Regions from separate parts of the Enterobacter chinensis genome, predicted to be linked through region 1. Evidence: predicted binding sites of a transcription regulator. Region 1 holds the regulator's gene; each other region holds the start of a gene.

Region 1 (6,369 bases):
GCGACCCAACAGTTCACTGACGATCCGGGACCAGTTATCGTCCGGAACGCTGACTTCTTCTATACACGATGAACTCATAGCTTCTCCATCACCCTACTGTGATCAGAACCTTAAAACAGCGTAGACGCTTTTTTTGGTTTGTGAGAAATCTCACGGTAAATACCGCGAGGCTAGTATCCGACGTAGAACAGAGGAAGGGAGATAACCCTTGCCGAAATGCCTTCCATGGTAAAACGGGAGCACTCCGGCTCCCGTTAACACTTAATATTTATCGTATTTAATCGAACCAAATTTAGTATAGGCCTCAAAATTTGGTGATTCAATAGAAAATTCTTAGCAACCTAATCACTGAAAATTAACATGATTTCTGGCGCGATTATGCATGTGACGTTTCAACCTGAGCGCGGTTATCCTGCTCACGCTGCGCGGAGGCCTGCATACGATAGCCCATCACCGCCAGCGCAACGGTTACCAGCATCACGCTGGTGGTGGTCAGGAGCGGCGTGGCAATCAGCGCGGAGACCACCAGGCTTGCCAGGAAGCACAATCCCAGCTGCAGGGTGTTTTGCAGCGCGGCGGCGCGGCCAGTCGCCTGCGGGAATGGACGGAGTGCCTGTGCCACCACAATCGGGTAAATCGCCCCGTTCGCGACGGCCATTACGCAGAATGGAATCAAAATTTCAGCCAGACCGGCGCCCGGAATAAAGCCAACGGCCCAGGTCCCGATGACGCTTAACGCATAGAGCACCAACAGCCATGGCAGCATCTGCTGACCTTCCCATTTTTGCAGTGCCGCGCGACAGCCGTACCCACCCACCAGGAACGCGATGGTTTGCGGAACATAGCTTAGACCGATGGCCGCCGGGCTGTATCCCATATCGTGCAGAATGAATGGCGAGCCGGTGAGCCACGCGAAGAAGCTCGCCGAGCAGGCGGCATAGATCAGGACATTGCCGCGATACGCTTTGGTGCTCAGCAGGGAGGTGAAGGTAATCGGGTTTGCGTCAGCATCCGCCTCTTTTTTATGCGCGGGTTTGAGGGCAAACGCGGGCAGCATCAGTACCAGCGTGATGGCAAACAGCGTGGCAAAAATGGCCTGCCAGTCAAAATGTGCGAGGATCCAGCTACCCAGCAGCGGAGCAAGGGCAGGTGAGAGACCCACGAGCGGCATTATGGTGGCGAAAATACGGTTTGTGCGGTTAGCCGGGTAGTAGTCGGTGACCAGCGCCTGCCAGGTCACGGCCGCGGCACAGACGCCCACAGCCTGAATAAAGCGCAGCACCAGCAGCCAGGTGGCGTCGCGTACCCATAACATCCCCAGGCAGCCAACGGCAAAAATGGCCAGACCCAGCAGTAATACTGGTTTACGACCAAAGCGATCCGAGAGTGGTCCCCAGAGCAGCTGTGCGAAAGCAAAACCGGCTAGGAACAAACTCAGGCTGGCGCTGATGGCCGCGGCAGGCGTTTGCAAATCTTCCTGCATAGCGGCGAAAGCCGGCAGGTACATATCGGTGGCCAAAAAGCCCAGCACGCTTAAGCCGCCGAGCCAGACTAAAAAACCTTTCCTGGGTTGCATTATTTTATTCTCCTTAAGGAGGCAGGTGTACGTTGGCGCTGAGTGTAGGGAGTGCAAAGCCGCTTGTGAAACGCTAATATTTGGCGGGTGCATTCAAAAATTTTGCAGGCAGAAAATGTGGTCAGATTATTCTCTTGAAGTAGTCGATGCTGTCGCGCGTAACGGCAGCTTTAGCGGTGCGGCGCAGGAGTTGCACCGCGTCCCTTCGGCTATCAGCTACACCGTGCGTCAGCTTGAGGAATGGCTGGCGGTTCCGCTGTTTGAACGGCGACATCGTGATGTGGAATTAACGCCCGCAGGCGCGTGGTTTTTAAAGGAAGGGCGTTCTGTTATCAAAAAAATGCAGATCACCCGTGAACAGTGTCAGCAGATCGCTAACGGCTGGCGAGGACATCTTTCCATCGCGGTGGATAACATCGTTAAGCCGGATCGCACCCGGCAAATGCTCGTCGATTTCTATCGTCATTTCTCTGATGTCGAGCTGCGGGTCTCGCAGGAGGTGTTCAACGGCGTCTGGGATGCGCTGGCGGACGGCAGGGCAGAGATGGCGATTGGCGCCACGCAGGCGATCCCGGTCGGGGGGCGGTACGCCTTCCGAGATATGGGCATGCTGAGCTGGAAGTGCGTGGTGGCAAGCGATCATCCATTGGCGGCGATGGAAGGGCCGTTGAGCGACGATACATTACGCAACTGGCCGTCTCTGGTGCTGGAGGATACCTCGCGTTCATTGCCCAAGCGTATCACCTGGCTGCTGGATAACCAGCGGAGGGTGGTGGCACCTGACTGGGAATCGTCGGCAACGTGCCTCAGTGCCGGACTGTGCGTCGCGATGGTGCCCGTTCATTTTGCGCGCCCCAGAATCGATACCGGAGAATGGGTTGAACTGACGTTGGAGAATCCATTCCCGGATGCGGCCTGCTGCCTCACCTGGCAGCAAAGTGACGTCTCGCCCGCCATGGCGTGGCTTCTGGATTATCTGGGAGACAGCGAAACGCTTAACCGGGAATGGTTACGGGAGCCAGCGTAGCTGGCCCCGTAGAGCGATTAACGACGGTAGTCGCGGAACGGACCATCCGCTACGGAACGGCGTTCGATAAGGCGCGGGTGAACTTCAATGGACTGCGACTCTTCACGTTTGTTGACGATCCTGTCCATCAGCATATTGAAGGCCGTTTCGCCCAGCGAATCTTTCGGCTGGTGAATGGTGGTCAACGCTGGCGTGAAGTAACGCGCGTTACGCACGTTGTCATACCCGATCACGGAAATATCCTGCGGTACGCGCAGACCCAGTTCATCGGCTGCGCAGAGCGCGCCCATGGCCATGATGTCACCTCCGCAGAAAACGGCGGTCGGACGGTGCTGCTGGGAGACGATCTGCTGCATTGCGCGGTAGCCCGATTCCGGCTCAAAGTCACCCTGCACGATCCAGTTTTCCGGCACGTTGATCAGCGCTTCTTCCATCGCTTTCATGAAACCGGCCAGACGGCCCGCGCCGGTGTTGCGCTCCAGCGGACCCGGGATCACGCCAATCTCGCGGTGACCGCGTTCGATCAGGTAACGACCGGCCATATAGCCGCCTTCAAAGGCGTTATCGATGACGGAATCGGTGAAGTCCGCGCGCGCTTCGCCCCAGTCCATCACCACCATCGGAATATGGCGATACTCTTCCAGCATCGACAGCACGGATTCCGGATACTCGGAACACATCACCAGCAGACCATCAACGCGCTTTTGCGCCATCATCGACAGGTAGGCGCGCTGTTTTTCAATGCTGTTCCACGCGTTGCCCAGAATCAGGGTATAGCCTTTCTGGAAGCAGTTTTTCTCTACCGCTTCAATGATTTCGGCAAAATAGGCCGCTTCACTGCTGGTTGCCAGCAATCCAATGGACTTGGTGTGATTAACCTTCAGGCTACGCGCAACGGCACTTGGCGAATAGTGCAGCTCTTTGATCGCTGCCCAGACGGCATTGCGCGTCTCTTCCGCTACGAAGCGGGTTTTGTTAATAACATGTGATACGGTTGTAGTGGAAACGTTTGCGCGTTTTGCTACGTCTTTAATTGTTGCCATTAAATGTCACTCCAGACCATATCCTAAGCTCCTGAAAAACTTGAAGGTAAACGTTTGCCTTCTCTCACCCTTATTTCGCAATGTTGAGTTGCGGCACGCCGGGAAAACGACACGGGACGTCAGGAGGGGGTCAATGGCCGGTACGCTAATAAATTTAGCGTGGAATTTTGTCCTATCTTGATGAAAAGGGGAAGAGGTAAAGTGGTTATCAGTTTAAATCCAGGAAGATTTTTGACGTAAACTGTGCAAAAATGAGCAGGCTCACTTTTCGTGGGGGGATTAAAAGGAGAAAAATTGATGAGTTCCGATCTGAAGTTTTCGCTGTTCACCACCATTATTGTGCTGGCTCTGATTGTCGCTGCTGGTCTGACGGCTGCGCTGCACTGATTTACGCGGAGGGAGAGCGTTCTCCCTCCCGATCGCCCCGATTGTTACTTCTCATGCAAAAATCTTTTGCCATTTTGTTAACTTCTCATTTTTTGTGATTGATGTCATGCTTTCTGCTTCTTTGTTCTGTGTCACCACATGACACGGCATCCGGAGTTGACGCATGAAAATCAATTTTCCCCTGCTGGCCCTGGCGATTGGCGCTTTTGGGATTGGCACCACTGAATTCTCCCCGATGGGGTTACTGCCTGTTATTGCCCGGGGTGTGGACGTTTCGATCCCTGCTGCAGGCATGTTAATCAGCGCCTACGCTATTGGCGTAATGGTAGGGGCGCCGCTGATGACGCTTCTGCTTTCGCACCGCGCGCGTCGCAATGCGCTGATTTTCCTGATGGCGATTTTCACCCTGGGCAACGTGCTTTCCGCCATTTCGCCGGACTACACCACACTGATGCTGTCACGCATTCTGACAAGCCTTAACCACGGCGCGTTCTTTGGGCTGGGGTCGGTTGTGGCGGCAAGCGTGGTACCAAAGCACAAGCAGGCGAGCGCCGTGGCGACTATGTTTATGGGCCTGACGATTGCCAACATTGGCGGGGTGCCGGCGGCAACCTGGCTGGGAGAAGTGATTGGCTGGCGTATGTCCTTCCTGGCGACGGCCGGGCTGGGCGTGCTCGCGATGGTGGCACTGTTCTTCTCCTTGCCGAAAGGCAGCGCGGGGGAACGTCCTGACGTGCGCCGGGAACTGTCGGTGCTGATGCGCCCACAGGTGCTCTCCGCGCTGCTCACCACCGTGCTGGGGGCTGGGGCGATGTTCACCCTTTACACCTATATTTCGCCGGTATTGCATGACATCACCCACGCGACGCCTCTTTTTGTCACCGCAATGCTGGTGCTGATTGGCGTGGGCTTCTCGATTGGCAACTATCTCGGTGGGAAATTTGCCGACCGTTCCGTGAGCGGGACGCTGAAGGGTTTCTTAACTCTGCTGATTGTCATCATGATCGCCATTCCATGGCTGGCACGTAATGAGTATGGGGCCGCCGTTGCGATGGTCGTATGGGGTGCCGCTACCTTTGCTGTGGTTCCGCCGCTGCAGATGCGCGTAATGCGCGTCGCGCATGAGGCGCCTGGCCTCTCTTCTTCGGTCAATATTGGTGCCTTCAACCTGGGTAATGCGCTCGGTGCCGCGGCCGGTGGGGCCGTGATTTCAGGGGGACTGGGGTACAGCTTTGTGCCGGTGATGGGGGCAATCATTGCCACGCTCGGCCTGCTGCTGGTGATGATGTCGGGTCGTAAACAGCCAGAAGCAGCCTGCGCTGCTGAATAAACCAAAAACGCAGAAGGGCGAACCCTTCTGCGTGTCTCTTACGCGGCGAAGTTTTTCGCCACAAAGTCCCAGTTAACCAGCGCCCAGAAGTGCTCCAGGTAGTTCGGGCGCGCGTTACGGTAATCAATGTAGTAAGCGTGTTCCCAAACGTCCACGGTCATCAGCGGCTTAGCGCTGGTGGTCAGCGGGGTACCCGCGTTAGAAGTGGAAACGATAGCCAGTTTGCCATCAGCCTCTTTTACCAGCCACGTCCAGCCAGAGCCGAAGTTCTTGATAGCGGCATCGGTGAACTTCGCTTTGAAATCTGCGAAGCTGCCAAATGCGGCGTTAATGGCGGTAGCCAGTTCACCGGCAGGTTCGCCACCGGCATTCGGTGCCAGGCAGTGCCAGTAGAAGGTGTGGTTCCACACCTGAGCCGCGTTGTTAAATACGCCACCCTCTGAGCTGCGGACGATCTCTTCCAGCGTTTTGCCTTCAAAATCGGTGCCCTTGATCAGGTTGTTCAGGTTGGTGACGTACGTCTGGTGATGCTTGCCGTAATGATATTCCAGGGTTTCCGCAGAAATGTGCGGTGCCAGGGCGTCTTTTGCATACGGTAGTGCAGGTAATTCGAACGACATTGCTTCTCTCCTTATTGTATTTTGCGTTGCCAATAACCACACAGACAACAGGGACAGGATAGCAAATTGAAAGGGTATGCAAAAGAGGAACTTACCCTGCCACGAGCGCGGCAGGGCAGGGGTTAGCGAATGGTTTTTGGCGTCATCACGCGACGCGCGCCGACGTAATGACGTACCCAGTAGTCTTCGCTAAGTGAAGTGATCTGAATATCCTGGCCGCTACGCGGTGACTGGATGAATTTCCCGTTGCCGACATAAACGCCAACGTGGTCAGCTGTACCGCGGCCCTGAGTACGGAAGAACACCAGATCGCCGTTTTCCAGCTCACCACGGTCAACCGGGGAAGCATCGCGCAGATGGTACATCTCATTGGCGGTGCGAGGAAT
Region 2 (6,369 bases), on a different contig from region 1:
CCCAGCAGCACGCTGAACAGGTTCAGGATATCGTCACGGGTGGTGCTTTCATCCAGCGTAATGCCGACGGCGTTGTGGATGTCGCTGCGCAGGTTGATCTCTGCCGCATTCGCGCGGGCCAGCACTGCCGCTTTGTCTGCCACTTCCACACACAGCGTGTCGAAGTAGTGGGCATGGCGCAGCTTAAGGCCTTTCTGCTGCAGGCCGCAGGCCAGAATATCGGCCAGACGGTGAATGCGGCTGGCAATGCGTTTCAGGCCAGCCGGGCCGTGGAACACGGCGTACAGGCTGGCGATGTTTGCCAGCAGCACCTGAGAGGTACAGATGTTGGAGTTCGCTTTCTCGCGGCGGATGTGCTGCTCGCGAGTCTGCATCGCCATGCGCAGCGCGGTGTTACCGGCAGCATCTTTTGAGACGCCGATAATACGGCCAGGCATGGAGCGTTTGAATTCATCTTTTGCGCCGAAGAACGCCGCGTGCGGGCCACCGTAGCCCATCGGCACGCCGAAGCGCTGCGCTGAACCGAATACGATATCCGCGCCCTGTTTGCCCGGCGCCGTTAGCAGGACCAGCGCCATAAAATCGGCGGCGACGCTGACAACCACTTTGCGGGATTTCAGCTCGGCAATCAGCGCGCTGTAGTCGTGAACTTCGCCGGTGGTACCTACCTGCTGAAGCAGCACGCCGAAGACGTCCTGGTGATCCAGCACTTTGTCAGCATCGTCGACAATCACGTCAAAGCCGAAGGTTTCCGCACGGGTGCGCACCACGTCCAGCGTCTGCGGATGTACGTCCGCCGCGACGAAGAAGCGGTTGGCATTTTTCAGCTTGCTGACGCGCTTAGCCATCGCCATGGCTTCAGCGGCGGCGGTCGCTTCATCCAGCAAAGACGCGGAAGCGATATCCATACCGGTCAGATCCAGCGTTACCTGCTGGAAGTTCAGCAGCGCTTCCAGGCGGCCCTGGGAGACTTCTGGCTGATACGGGGTATAGGCGGTATACCAGCTCGGGTTTTCCAGCATGTTGCGCAGGATGACCGGCGGCAACTGCACGTTGGTATAGCCCATGCCAATGTAAGACTTAAAGCGCTTGTTCAGGCTGGCGATAGCCTTCAGCTCCGCCAGCGCGGCGAATTCCGTGGTAGCTTCACCCACCTGAGGCGGCGTGGCAAGCTGGATGTCTTTTGGCACAATCTGGCCGATCAGTGCGTTTAATGAATCCGCGCCAACTGTCTTCAGCATCTCCTGCTGTTGCTGAGCATCCGGCCCAATGTGACGTTCAATGAAGGCGCCACGGTTTTCAAGCTGGCTTAAAGTCTGTGTCATGAGCGATGGTTCCTGAAACGTGCAGTGAATCGTAGTTATCTGTAACGCTGTTGCCCGGTGGCGCTAACGCTTACCGGGCCTACGTTGACCTGTAGGCCGGATAAGCGCAGCGCCATCCGGCACAACGTTATTCGTCTTCCAGTAGTGCTTCGTACGCGGTCGCATCCAGCAGCGCGGCGACCTGAGATTCGTCACTGGCTTTGATCTTGAAGATCCAGCCGCCTTCATAAGGCTCGCTGTTGACCAGCTCCGGGGAGTCGCTCAGCGCGTCGTTGATGGCGACAATTTCACCGCTAACAGGTGCGTAGATATCGGATGCTGCTTTTACGGACTCCGCTACGGCGCAGTCGTCGCCCGCGCTAACGGTCGTGCCCACGTCAGGCAGGTCAACAAACACCATGTCGCCCAGCAGCTCTTGCGCGTGCTCGGTGATCCCTACGGTGTAAGTGCCGTCCGCCTCTTTGCGCAGCCACTCGTGTTCTTTGCTGTATTTCAGTTCTGCTGGCACATTGCTCATTGAAGTTCTCCTGATAAAAAATGATTAGGCGACCGGCTTACCGGCGCGAACAAAAATCGGTTTGGTCACGTTGACCGGCATTTCGCGGTTGCGGATTTGCACCACCGCCGTTTCGCCAATGCCCGCCGGCACGCGTGCCAGTGCAATACTGTAACCCAGCGTCGGAGAGAAGGACCCGCTGGTGATCACGCCTTCACGCGGATTGCCATCAGCATCGGTAAAACGTACAGGCAGTTCACCGCGCAGCACGCCCTTCTCGGTCATCACCAGACCCACCAGTTGTTCAGTGCCCTTCTCGCGCTGCATCTCCAGCGCTTCACGGCCAATAAATTCACGCTCAGCAGGTTCCCACGCGATGGTCCAGCCCATATTGGCCGCCAGCGGTGAGACGCCTTCATCCATCTCCTGACCGTAGAGGTTCATGCCCGCTTCCAGACGCAGCGTATCACGCGCGCCCAGGCCCGCTGGCTTCACGCCCGCTTCCACCAGCGCACGCCAGAAATCAGCAGCTTTTTCGTTTGGCATCGCAATTTCGTAGCCCGCTTCACCGGTGTAGCCGGTGGTGGCGATGAACAGATCCCCCGCCTGTACGCCGAAGAACGGCTTCATGCCTTCGGTGGCTTTACGCTGCTCGTCGTTGAACAGAGACGCGGCTTTCGCCTGCGCGTTTGGCCCCTGCACGGCGATCAGTGACAGATCGTCACGGACGGTGATGTCGATGGCATAAGGTTCGGCGTGTTGGGTGATCCAGGAGAGGTCTTTTTCGCGGGTGGCGGAGTTTACAACGAGGCGGAAGAAATCTTCAGTGAAGTAATAGACGATGAGGTCGTCAATCACGCCGCCGGAGGCATTCAGCATGCCGGTATAGAGCGCTTTACCCGGCGTCTTCAGTTTGGCGACGTCGTTTGCCAGCAGATAGCGTAAAAACTCCCGGGTGCGGCTGCCGCGCAGATCGACAATTGTCATGTGGGACACGTCGAACATACCGGCATCGGTGCGCACCGCGTGGTGCTCATCAATCTGCGAGCCGTAGTGCAGCGGCATCATCCAGCCGTGGAAGTCCACCATGCGGGCGCCGCATAACACGTGTTGTTCGTACAAAGGAGTCTGTTGAGCCATCTTGTCCTCGTTGAAAAAATTCACCGTGAAACCCGGTATCGGCCCCGTTATCAGGCACCGACGCAAACGTTCTCTTTAACCTGAACTTACCACCGAAATCGGCGGTTAACCATAAGGTAAAACGGGTCATCACATTAGCTTATGACCAAAAAACGCTAAAAAGCCTACAGAGTTATTCACTGGAAAAATGCGATTAAACCCGCACAAAATTAACAATGATCTAACAGGATTTAGCACATGGTGATATTTCATGCGGAAAAACGGGCCGAATTTCCGTGACGGGAAAAACACGACATTAGATTATCTAATGCGAAAAAAGCAGTGAAATTAGATTATTTCAAACGAGGGAATTTCCCCGGCGCAGAGGCCGGGAAAATAAAGTGTGACGGGGGTCTAAATTAACGTAGCCAGTCCGGGAGGTCGTTAAGACCCATTGCCTGACGAAGGAGCTGAGGCTTAACACCCGGAAGGGTGTCGGCAAGCTTGAGGCCGATGTCGCGCAGCAGTTTTTTCGCCGGATTGGCGCCGGCAAACAGCTCGCGGAAGCCCTGCATGCCCGCCAGCATCATCGCCGCGCTATGCTTGCGGCTGCGTTCGTAGCGACGCAGATAGAGATGCTGACCGATGTCCTTCCCTTCGCGATGCAGACGACGCAGTTCTTCCACCAGCTCCGCCGCGTCCATAAAGCCAAGGTTAACGCCCTGCCCGGCCAGCGGATGAATGGTATGTGCCGCATCCCCCACCAGCGCCAGACGGTGCGCCGCGAACTGACGCGCATAGCGGCCGGTTAACGGGAATACCTGCCGTTCGCTTTCAAGCGTGCACAAGCCAAGGCGGTTATCAAACGCCACGCACAGCGCCTGGTTAAAGGCGTCCGGTGTAGCCTCCTGCATCAGCCGGGCTTTTTCCGGCACCAGAGACCAGACAATCGAGCACAGGTGAGGATCGGCAAGCGGCAGGAATGCCAGAATACCGTCGTTGTGGAAAATCTGCCGCGCCACGCCCTCGTGCGGCTCTTCGGTACGGATCGTCGCCACCAGAGCATGATGACGGTAATCCCAGTAAGTCAGCGGAATATCGGCCTTGTTGCGCAGCCAGGAGTTCGCGCCATCAGCCCCCACCACCAGACGCGCAGTCAGCATGTCGCCGCTTTGCAGGGTGATAAACGCCTCGTTTTCGCCCCACGCCACCTGCTGGATTTGCGCGGGTGCCATCAGGGTGACATCGCTACAGGACTGCGCTTTTTGCCACAGCGCGTGGTGGATCACCGCGTTTTCGATGATGTGGCCCAGATGGCTATAGCCCATGCTTTCATCATCAAACGCAATATGACCAAAGCTGTCTTTATCCCACACTTCCATGCCGTGATAGCAGCTGGCGCGCTGCGCCACGATATCTGACCAGACGCCAAGGTGCGTCAGCAGCTTTTCGCTGGCCGCATTTATTGCCGAGACGCGGAGTTCCGGCGGTGCATCCTGGGCAACGGGCTGGGGCTGCTTTTGCTCCAGCACCGCTACTCGCAGGCCGCTGCCCTGTAAACCACAGGCCAGCGCCAGTCCTACCATTCCGCCGCCAACGATAGCGACATCAACATTTTGCACGGTGATAACTCCTTAACGCGCGACCCAACCGAGGGTCCGCTGCGCCAGCACGTCACGTGCCGGAATGAATAATTCCATCGCCATCAGCCCGAGGTTGCGGCCCGCAACCAGCGGCGCCCAGCGATTGGCAAACAGATGAACCAGGCCATCGGTGACACCAATCGTCGCCTCTTTATCCGCCTGGCGGCGCTTCTGGTAATGGCTGAGCACCGGGTATGCACCACAGTCTTTTTGCTCGCCCCACGCCTGAGAAAGCGTTTCCGCCAGACTCATCACGTCGCGTAACCCAAGGTTGAACCCCTGACCCGCGATGGGGTGCAGCGTCTGCGCAGCATTACCGACAAGCGCCAGGCGATGGGAGATGGACTGCGAGGATGTGGTCAGCGAGAGCGGGTATACCGTCCGCTTTCCGGCATGGGTAATACGCCCCAGCCGCCAGCCAAAGGCTTTTTGCAGCTCGGTACAAAAACGTTCGTCTGACCAGGCCTTAACCTCTTCAGCCCGATCCTGCGGGTGGCACCAGACCAGGGAGCAACGTCCATCCGACATCGGCAGCATCGCCAGCGGGCCGTGCTGCGTAAAGCGCTCAAACGCACGGCCGTTGTGTTCAGCTGCGGTAGAGACGTTCGCAATGACCGCCACCTGCCCGTAAGGCTGCTGACGCCATTCCACACCACACTGGGTGCCGAGCGTCGAGCGCGAACCGTCCGCAGCAACCAGAAGCTGGCCATCAAGCACGGTGCCGTTTTCCAGCGTCACGCTGACCGACGATTCACTGCGGCTCACGTTGGCCACGCGTGCCGGACAATGCAGCGTGACGCCCGGCGCGTCCTGAAGCAGACGGAACAGGCGTAATCCAACGTCGTGTAGCTCAACGACCTGACCCAGGGCATCAATACGGTAATCCTGCGCGTCCAGCGTGACAAAGCCAGCATGGCCGCGATCGCTGACGTGAACGGTACCGATCGCGGTGGCACGGTCGGCTATCGCCTGCCAGATACCAATGCGCGAAAGCTGCTGACATGTTCCCTGCGCCAGCGCAATGGCGCGGGCATCAAAACCAGGATGGTTAGACGCCTCTGGCGCAACGGCTTCCACCAGATGCACCGGAAGCTGGCCCTGCGTCAAATGCGAAATGGCCAGCGCCAGCGTGGCCCCGGTCATGCCGCCGCCAACGACGATCACGCTCATGCGCGCGCCGCTGCCATCAGCGCCTCGATATCGTCAGCGTTTTTCACGACGCTCGCGGTCAGGTTTTCGTTACCGGTTTCTGTAATAACGATGTCGTCTTCAATACGAATGCCAATCCCGCGGTACTCTTCAGGCACGTCGGCATCCGGGGCGATATACAGACCAGGCTCCACGGTTAACACCATGCCCGGCTCCAGCACGCGCGAGCGGTCGGTGCCATACGCCCCAACGTCATGCACATCCAGTCCCAGCCAGTGGCTCAGGCCGTGCATAAAGTACGGTCGATGCGCATTTTCAGCAATCAGGGTGTCCACATCGCCTTTCAGGATACCGAGCCTGACCAGACCGGTAATCATGATGCGCACCACTTCGCCGGTCACTTCCTGCATGGAGGTCCCGGGGCGATACAACCTGAGCGCCGTTTCAAGCGATTCCAGGACGATGTCGTAAATCGCGCGCTGTGCCGGTGAGAATTTACCGTTCACGGGGAAGGTACGGGTGATGTCCCCCGCGTAGCCCTGATACTCGCAACCGGCATCAATGAGTACCAGATCTCCGTCGCGCAGCGCACTTTCATTTTCGGTGTAGTGCAGAATGCAGCCGTTTTCTCCACCGC
Region 3 (6,369 bases), on a different contig from region 1:
ACAACCAGCGTCTGCGTCCGGCGGTGTTGAGCCAGGGCGTGACGCATTTTTATGAACCGCTTGATGCTGAACGTATGCATCGCGCGGCGCAGTGTCTGATTGGTGAAAATGACTTTACCTCGTTTCGTGCGGTCCAGTGTCAGTCCCGTACGCCGTGGCGTAACGTCATGCACATAAACGTCAGTCGTTATGGCGCGTATGTGGTGGTGGATATCAAAGCCAATGCCTTTGTACATCATATGGTTCGGAATATTGTGGGCAGCCTGATGGAAGTGGGTGCCGGACACCAGCCGGAGAGCTGGATTGCAGACCTGCTGGCAGCGAAGGACAGAACGCTTGCGGCAGCCACGGCGAAAGCGGAAGGGTTGTATCTGGTCTCGGTAGACTATCCGGATCGGTTTGACCTGCCGAAACCGCCAATGGGCCCGCTGTTTTTAGCGGACTAAACAAAGGTGCAATTAGGGCTTAGACAATATGGACGTAATTCGTTTTTTGATTGATTTCATCCTGCATATTGATGTTCACCTGGCGGAGCTGGTCGCGCAGTATGGCGTCTGGGTTTACGCCATTCTGTTCCTCATTCTGTTTTGTGAAACCGGTCTGGTCGTGACCCCGTTCCTGCCAGGAGATTCCCTGCTGTTCGTCGCCGGGGCGTTATCTGCGTTACCCACCAATGACCTGAACGTGCACCTTATGGTTGTGCTGATGGTGATTGCCGCCATTGTCGGTGATGCGGTCAACTATACGATTGGACGCGTGTTCGGTGAGCGGCTTTTCCGCAATCCTGATTCGAAAATTTTCCGTCGTAGCTATTTAGATAAAACCCATGCGTTTTATGAACGCCATGGCGGAAAAACCATTATCCTTGCGCGCTTTGTGCCTATTGTGCGCACATTTGCACCGTTTGTGGCAGGAATGGGGCATATGTCCTATCGTCATTTTGCGGCATATAACGTGGTTGGCGCACTGCTCTGGGTACTGCTGTTTACCTATGCAGGCTACCTGTTTGGCGATCTTCCGATCGTGCAGGAAAACCTTAAGTTACTGATTGTAGCGATTATTGTGCTTTCCGTACTGCCAGGCGTTATCGAAATTATTCGTCACAAACGTGCGGCGGCAAAACAAGCGAAGTAAAGGCACGCTGGCGGTTCGACCACTTTTTTATCCAAAGTTTCGGGCTGTTATGTTTTAATGTGCAACATTCATGGTCTGTTGGAGGCAAAAATGGCATTATTCGCCTCTTATAGCAAAACTGGCATACGACCAGGTTCAGGCAGAAAGGTTATCAATGAGCTGGATTGAACGAATTAAAAGCAACATTACCCCAACGCGCAAAGCGAGCATTCCTGAAGGGGTATGGACGAAGTGTGATAGCTGCGGCCAGGTTCTGTATCGCGCAGAGCTGGAGCGCAACCTTGAGGTGTGTCCGAAGTGTGACCACCATATGCGTATGTCGGCGCGCAACCGCCTGCATAGCCTGCTGGACGAAGGTTCTCTGGTAGAACTGGGCAGCGAGCTTGAGCCAAAAGACGTGCTGAAGTTCCGCGACTCCAAAAAATACAAAGATCGTCTGGCCTCTGCACAGAAAGAGACCGGCGAGAAAGATGCGCTGATCGTCATGAAAGGCACCCTGCATGAGATGCCGGTTGTTGCCGCTGCGTTTGAGTTCGCCTTTATGGGCGGCTCAATGGGCTCCGTGGTCGGTGCGCGCTTTGTGCGTGCCGTTGAGCAGGCGCTGGAAGACAACTGCCCGCTGATCTGCTTCTCTGCCTCCGGCGGAGCACGTATGCAGGAAGCGTTGATGTCTCTGATGCAGATGGCGAAAACCTCTGCAGCGCTGGCGAAAATGCAGGAGCGCGGTCTGCCGTATATCTCCGTGCTGACTGACCCAACCATGGGCGGCGTCTCCGCAAGCTTCGCGATGCTGGGCGATCTGAACATCGCTGAGCCAAAAGCGCTGATCGGCTTTGCGGGTCCTCGTGTTATCGAGCAGACCGTTCGTGAAAAACTGCCGCCTGGCTTCCAGCGCAGTGAGTTCCTCATCGAAAAAGGCGCCATCGACATGATCGTCCGCCGTCCGGAAATGCGCCTGAAGCTGGCGAGTGTCCTGGCGAAGCTGATGAATCTGCCAGCGCCGAACCCGGATGAACCGCGCGAAGGCGTGGTGGTACCGGATCAGGAACCCGAGGCCTGATAACTGAAAAGGGCAGGGCCGGATGGCGCTGCCCTTTTGCTTTCTAATCTGTTAATGACAACCGGGCATTATGGAAAATAAAAGCATTCCCCAAGCCACGTCGCCCCTGGCCGCGTGGCTTTCTTATCTGGAAAACCTGCACAGTAAAACCATCGATATGGGGCTTGAGCGCGTAAGCCAGGTCGCCGCGCGTCTTGATGTGCTCAAACCGGCACCTTTCGTGTTCACCGTTGCGGGTACCAACGGCAAAGGCACCACCTGCCGTACGCTGGAATCCGTGCTGATGGCTGCGGGTTACAGGGTAGGCGTTTACAGCTCTCCACATCTGGTACGCTACACCGAGCGGGTGCGCGTGCAGAACAGCGAACTGCCGGAGTCGGCGCATACGGCGTCGTTCGCGGAAATTGAAGCCGCGCGCGGTGAGATCTCATTAACCTATTTCGAATACGGCACCCTGTCGGCACTGTGGCTGTTCAGGCAGGCGCAGCTGGATGTAGTGATTCTGGAAGTTGGCCTCGGCGGACGACTTGATGCAACCAACATGGTGGATGCGGACGTGGCGGTGGTTACCAGCATCGCGCTGGACCATACCGACTGGCTGGGGCCGGATCGTGAAAGCATTGGCCGCGAGAAGGCCGGTATTTTCCGGGCCAATAAGCCCGCCGTGGTCGGCGAGCCAGATATGCCACACACTATTGCTGACGTGGCAAACGAGAAGGGCGCGCATCTGCTGCGCCGCGGCGTTGACTGGCAGTATGAAGTGCATGACAACGGCTGGTGTTTTAGCGATGCACAGGGCGTGCTCGATAATCTGCCATTGCCGCAGGTTCCACAGCCTAACGCGGCAACCGCCCTGGCGGCACTTCGTGCGAGCGGGCTTGTGGTCAGCGAGCATGCGATCCGCGACGGCATTCAGAACGCAATTCTGCCCGGGCGTTTCCAGATTGTTAGCGAGTCACCGCGTTTGATTCTGGATGTGGCGCACAACCCCCATGCGGCGGCGTATCTCGCGGGACGTCTCAAATCGTTACCAAAAACCGGGCGCGTGCTGGCGGTTATCGGTATGCTTCATGATAAAGATATCGGCGGGACGCTGGCCTGCATGGAGAGTGTGGTCGATAGCTGGTATTGTGCCCCTCTGGAGGGACCGCGCGGCGCGACGGCTGAGCAGTTGATGGAACATCTCGGCAAAGGCGCAATCTATAGTAGCGTGGCTCAGGCCTGGCATGCCGCGATGGCGGATGCTAAACCAGAAGATACCGTGCTGGTGTGTGGTTCATTCCACACGGTGGCACATGTCATGGAAGTGATGGACGCGGGGAGAACCGGTGGCGAGTAAGTTTCAGAACCGTTTAACAGGAACCATTGTGCTGGTCGCGCTCGGGGTGATTATTCTCCCGGGGTTGCTCGACGGGCAGAAAAAGCATTATCAGGATGAGTTTGCCGCTATTCCGCTGGTCCCTAAACCGGGTGACCGCGATGAGCCGGATATGCTGCCAGCGGCGACGCAGGCGCTTCCTGCTCAGCCACCGGAAGGGGCGGCGGAAGAGGTTCGTGCCGGCGATGCCGCAGCACCGTCGCTCGATCCGTCTCGCCTGGCGGCAACGAGCAACAGCGACATCGATCCTGTGCCGGTAGAGCAGCCTAAACCTGTAGAAAAACCAAAGCCGGTCGACAAACCGCAGCCGAAACCGCAGCGTGACAAAACGGCAGACCAGCTTGCCGCTGCGTCAGAGACGCCTCCGCCAGCGAAACCGACTCAGCAAGACGCCGCTGCCCCAACGGGTAAAGCCTATGTTGTGCAACTGGGCGCGCTGAAAAATGCGGATAAAGTCAATGAGGTGGTGGGCAAACTGCGCAGTGCGGGATATCGTGTTTACACTTCACCTGGCACGCCGGTGCAGGGTAAAATTACCCGTATTCTCGTGGGGCCAGAAGCGTCTAAAGAAAAGCTGAAAGGTTCGCTCGGCGAGCTGAAGCAGATCTCCGGCCTGAGCGGTGTAGTGATGAGCTACAGCGCGAACTAAGTACGACCTGCTCCTTAAAGAGAGAGGCGATAAGCCACGGCGTTGAACATTTTTTCAGCGCCTTTTTTATTTACGCGGGGGAAGGAAATCCCTACGCAAACGTTTTCTTTTTCTGTTAGAATTCGCCCCGAACTGGATGACAGGGCGTTAAATCGTGGGACACATATGGTCTGGATTGATTACGCCATCATTGCGGTGATTGGTTTTTCCTGTCTGGTTAGCCTGATCCGTGGCTTTGTTCGTGAAGCGTTATCGCTGGTGACTTGGGGTTGTGCTTTCTTTGTCGCCAGTCATTACTACACTTACCTGTCTGTCTGGTTCACGGGCTTTGAAGATGAACTGGTCCGAAATGGAATCGCCATCGCGGTGCTGTTTATCGCGACGCTGATTGTTGGCGCTATCGTGAATTACGTGATAGGCCAGCTGGTCGAGAAAACCGGTCTGTCAGGAACGGACAGGGTGCTTGGGATCTGTTTCGGGGCATTACGAGGCGTGCTGATTGTGGCCGCGATCCTGTTCTTCCTGGATACCTTCACCGGGTTCTCCAAAAGCGAAGACTGGCAGAAATCGCAGCTCATTCCAGAGTTCAGCTTCATCATCAGATGGTTCTTTGACTATCTGCAAAGCTCGTCGAGTTTTTTGCCCAGGGCATAAACCCTGAGATGTGGCTTAACGAGGAAAAGACGAATGTGCGGTATTGTCGGTATCGCCGGTTTCATGCCGGTAAACCAGTCGATTTATGACGCGTTATCGGTGCTTCAGCACCGTGGGCAGGATGCTGCGGGTATCATCACCATTGATGCAAACAACTGCTTCCGTTTACGCAAGGCGAATGGCCTGGTAAACGATGTGTTTGAAGCCCGCCATATGCAGCGTCTGCAAGGTAATATGGGTATCGGTCACGTTCGTTATCCTACTGCTGGCAGTTCCAGCGCTTCTGAGGCACAGCCTTTCTACGTCAACTCACCGTACGGTATCACTCTTGCTCATAACGGCAACCTGACCAACGCGCATGAGCTGCGTAAAAAGCTGTTCGAAGAGAAACGTCGCCACATTAACACCACCTCTGATTCTGAAATCCTGCTCAATGTGTTCGCCAGCGAGCTGGATAACTTCCGTCACTACCCGCTGGAAGCAGACAACGTCTTTGCTGCTGTCGCTGCAACAAACCGCCAGATCCGCGGTGCGTACGCCTGCGTGGCGATGATCATCGGTCACGGCATGGTGGCCTTCCGCGATCCAAACGGCATTCGTCCGCTGGTGCTCGGCAAGCGCGACCTCGGTGATGGTCGTACCGAATATATGGTTGCATCTGAAAGCGTGGCGCTGGATACCCTGGGCTTTGAGTTCCTGCGTGACGTTGCGCCGGGCGAAGCGGTCTACATTACCGAGAAAGGCCAGCTGTTTACCCGCCAGTGTGCTGATAACCCGGTCAGCAACCCGTGCCTGTTTGAATACGTTTACTTTGCCCGCCCGGACTCCTTCATCGACAAGATTTCCGTCTACAGCGCGCGCGTGAACATGGGCACCAAGCTGGGCGAGAAGATTGCCCGCGAGTGGGACGATCTCGACATCGACGTCGTCATTCCTATCCCGGAAACCTCTTGCGATATCGCGCTGGAAATCGCCCGTATTCTGGATAAGCCATACCGCCAGGGCTTCGTGAAGAACCGCTACGTTGGCCGTACCTTTATCATGCCTGGACAGCAGCTGCGTCGTAAGTCCGTGCGCCGTAAACTGAACGCCAACCGCGCCGAGTTCCGCGACAAGAACGTTCTGCTGGTGGATGACTCCATCGTTCGCGGTACCACCTCTGAGCAGATTATCGAGATGGCGCGCGAAGCGGGTGCGAAGAAAGTCTACCTGGCTTCTGCGGCACCAGAGATTCGCTTCCCGAACGTGTACGGTATTGATATGCCAACCGCTAACGAGCTGATCGCTCACGGTCGCGAAGTGGATGAAATTCGCCAGATCATCGGTGCCGACGGCCTGATTTTCCAGGATCTGAACGATCTCATCGACGCGGTGCGCGCCGAGAACCCGGATATTCAGCAGTTTGAATGCTCCGTGTTTAACGGTATTTACGTGACCAAAGACGTTGACCAGCAGTACCTCGACTATCTGGATTCGCTGCGCAACGACGATGCG

The links. The regulator PurR, encoded in region 1, represses purine synthesis genes. The targets are predictions, from matches to a motif close to CANGCAAACGTTTGCNTG.
Region 2: the regulator PurR is predicted to act here: its motif matches at 3,021-3,038, upstream of gcvT (glycine cleavage system aminomethyltransferase GcvT).
Region 3: the regulator PurR is predicted to act here: its motif matches at 4,314-4,331, upstream of cvpA (colicin V production protein).

What each region holds. Positions count from the first base shown of each region.
Region 1 covers NZ_JARDVI010000001.1:244,079-250,447, forward strand. The annotation lists gene cfa (cyclopropane fatty acyl phospholipid synthase) at 1-78, opposite strand, end outside; gene punC (purine nucleoside transporter PunC) at 377-1,576, opposite strand; gene punR (DNA-binding transcriptional activator PunR) at 1,692-2,603, shown strand; gene purR (HTH-type transcriptional repressor PurR) at 2,621-3,646, opposite strand; gene cydH (cytochrome bd-I oxidase subunit CydH) at 3,944-4,033, shown strand; gene PYW49_RS01285 (MFS transporter) at 4,197-5,363, shown strand; gene sodB (superoxide dismutase [Fe]) at 5,402-5,983, opposite strand; gene PYW49_RS01295 (C40 family peptidase) at 6,106-6,369, opposite strand, start outside.
Region 2 covers NZ_JARDVI010000003.1:385,301-391,669, reverse strand. The annotation lists gene gcvP (aminomethyl-transferring glycine dehydrogenase) at 1-1,325, opposite strand, end outside; gene gcvH (glycine cleavage system protein GcvH) at 1,453-1,842, opposite strand; gene gcvT (glycine cleavage system aminomethyltransferase GcvT) at 1,867-2,961, opposite strand; gene ubiI (FAD-dependent 2-octaprenylphenol hydroxylase) at 3,360-4,562, opposite strand; gene ubiH (2-octaprenyl-6-methoxyphenyl hydroxylase) at 4,575-5,753, opposite strand; gene pepP (Xaa-Pro aminopeptidase) at 5,750-6,369, opposite strand, start outside.
Region 3 covers NZ_JARDVI010000004.1:236,349-242,717, forward strand. The annotation lists gene truA (tRNA pseudouridine(38-40) synthase TruA) at 1-446, shown strand, start outside; gene PYW49_RS13845 (DedA family protein) at 475-1,134, shown strand; gene accD (acetyl-CoA carboxylase, carboxyltransferase subunit beta) at 1,289-2,194, shown strand; gene folC (bifunctional tetrahydrofolate synthase/dihydrofolate synthase) at 2,265-3,533, shown strand; gene dedD (cell division protein DedD) at 3,523-4,221, shown strand; gene cvpA (colicin V production protein) at 4,387-4,875, shown strand; gene purF (amidophosphoribosyltransferase) at 4,909-6,369, shown strand, end outside.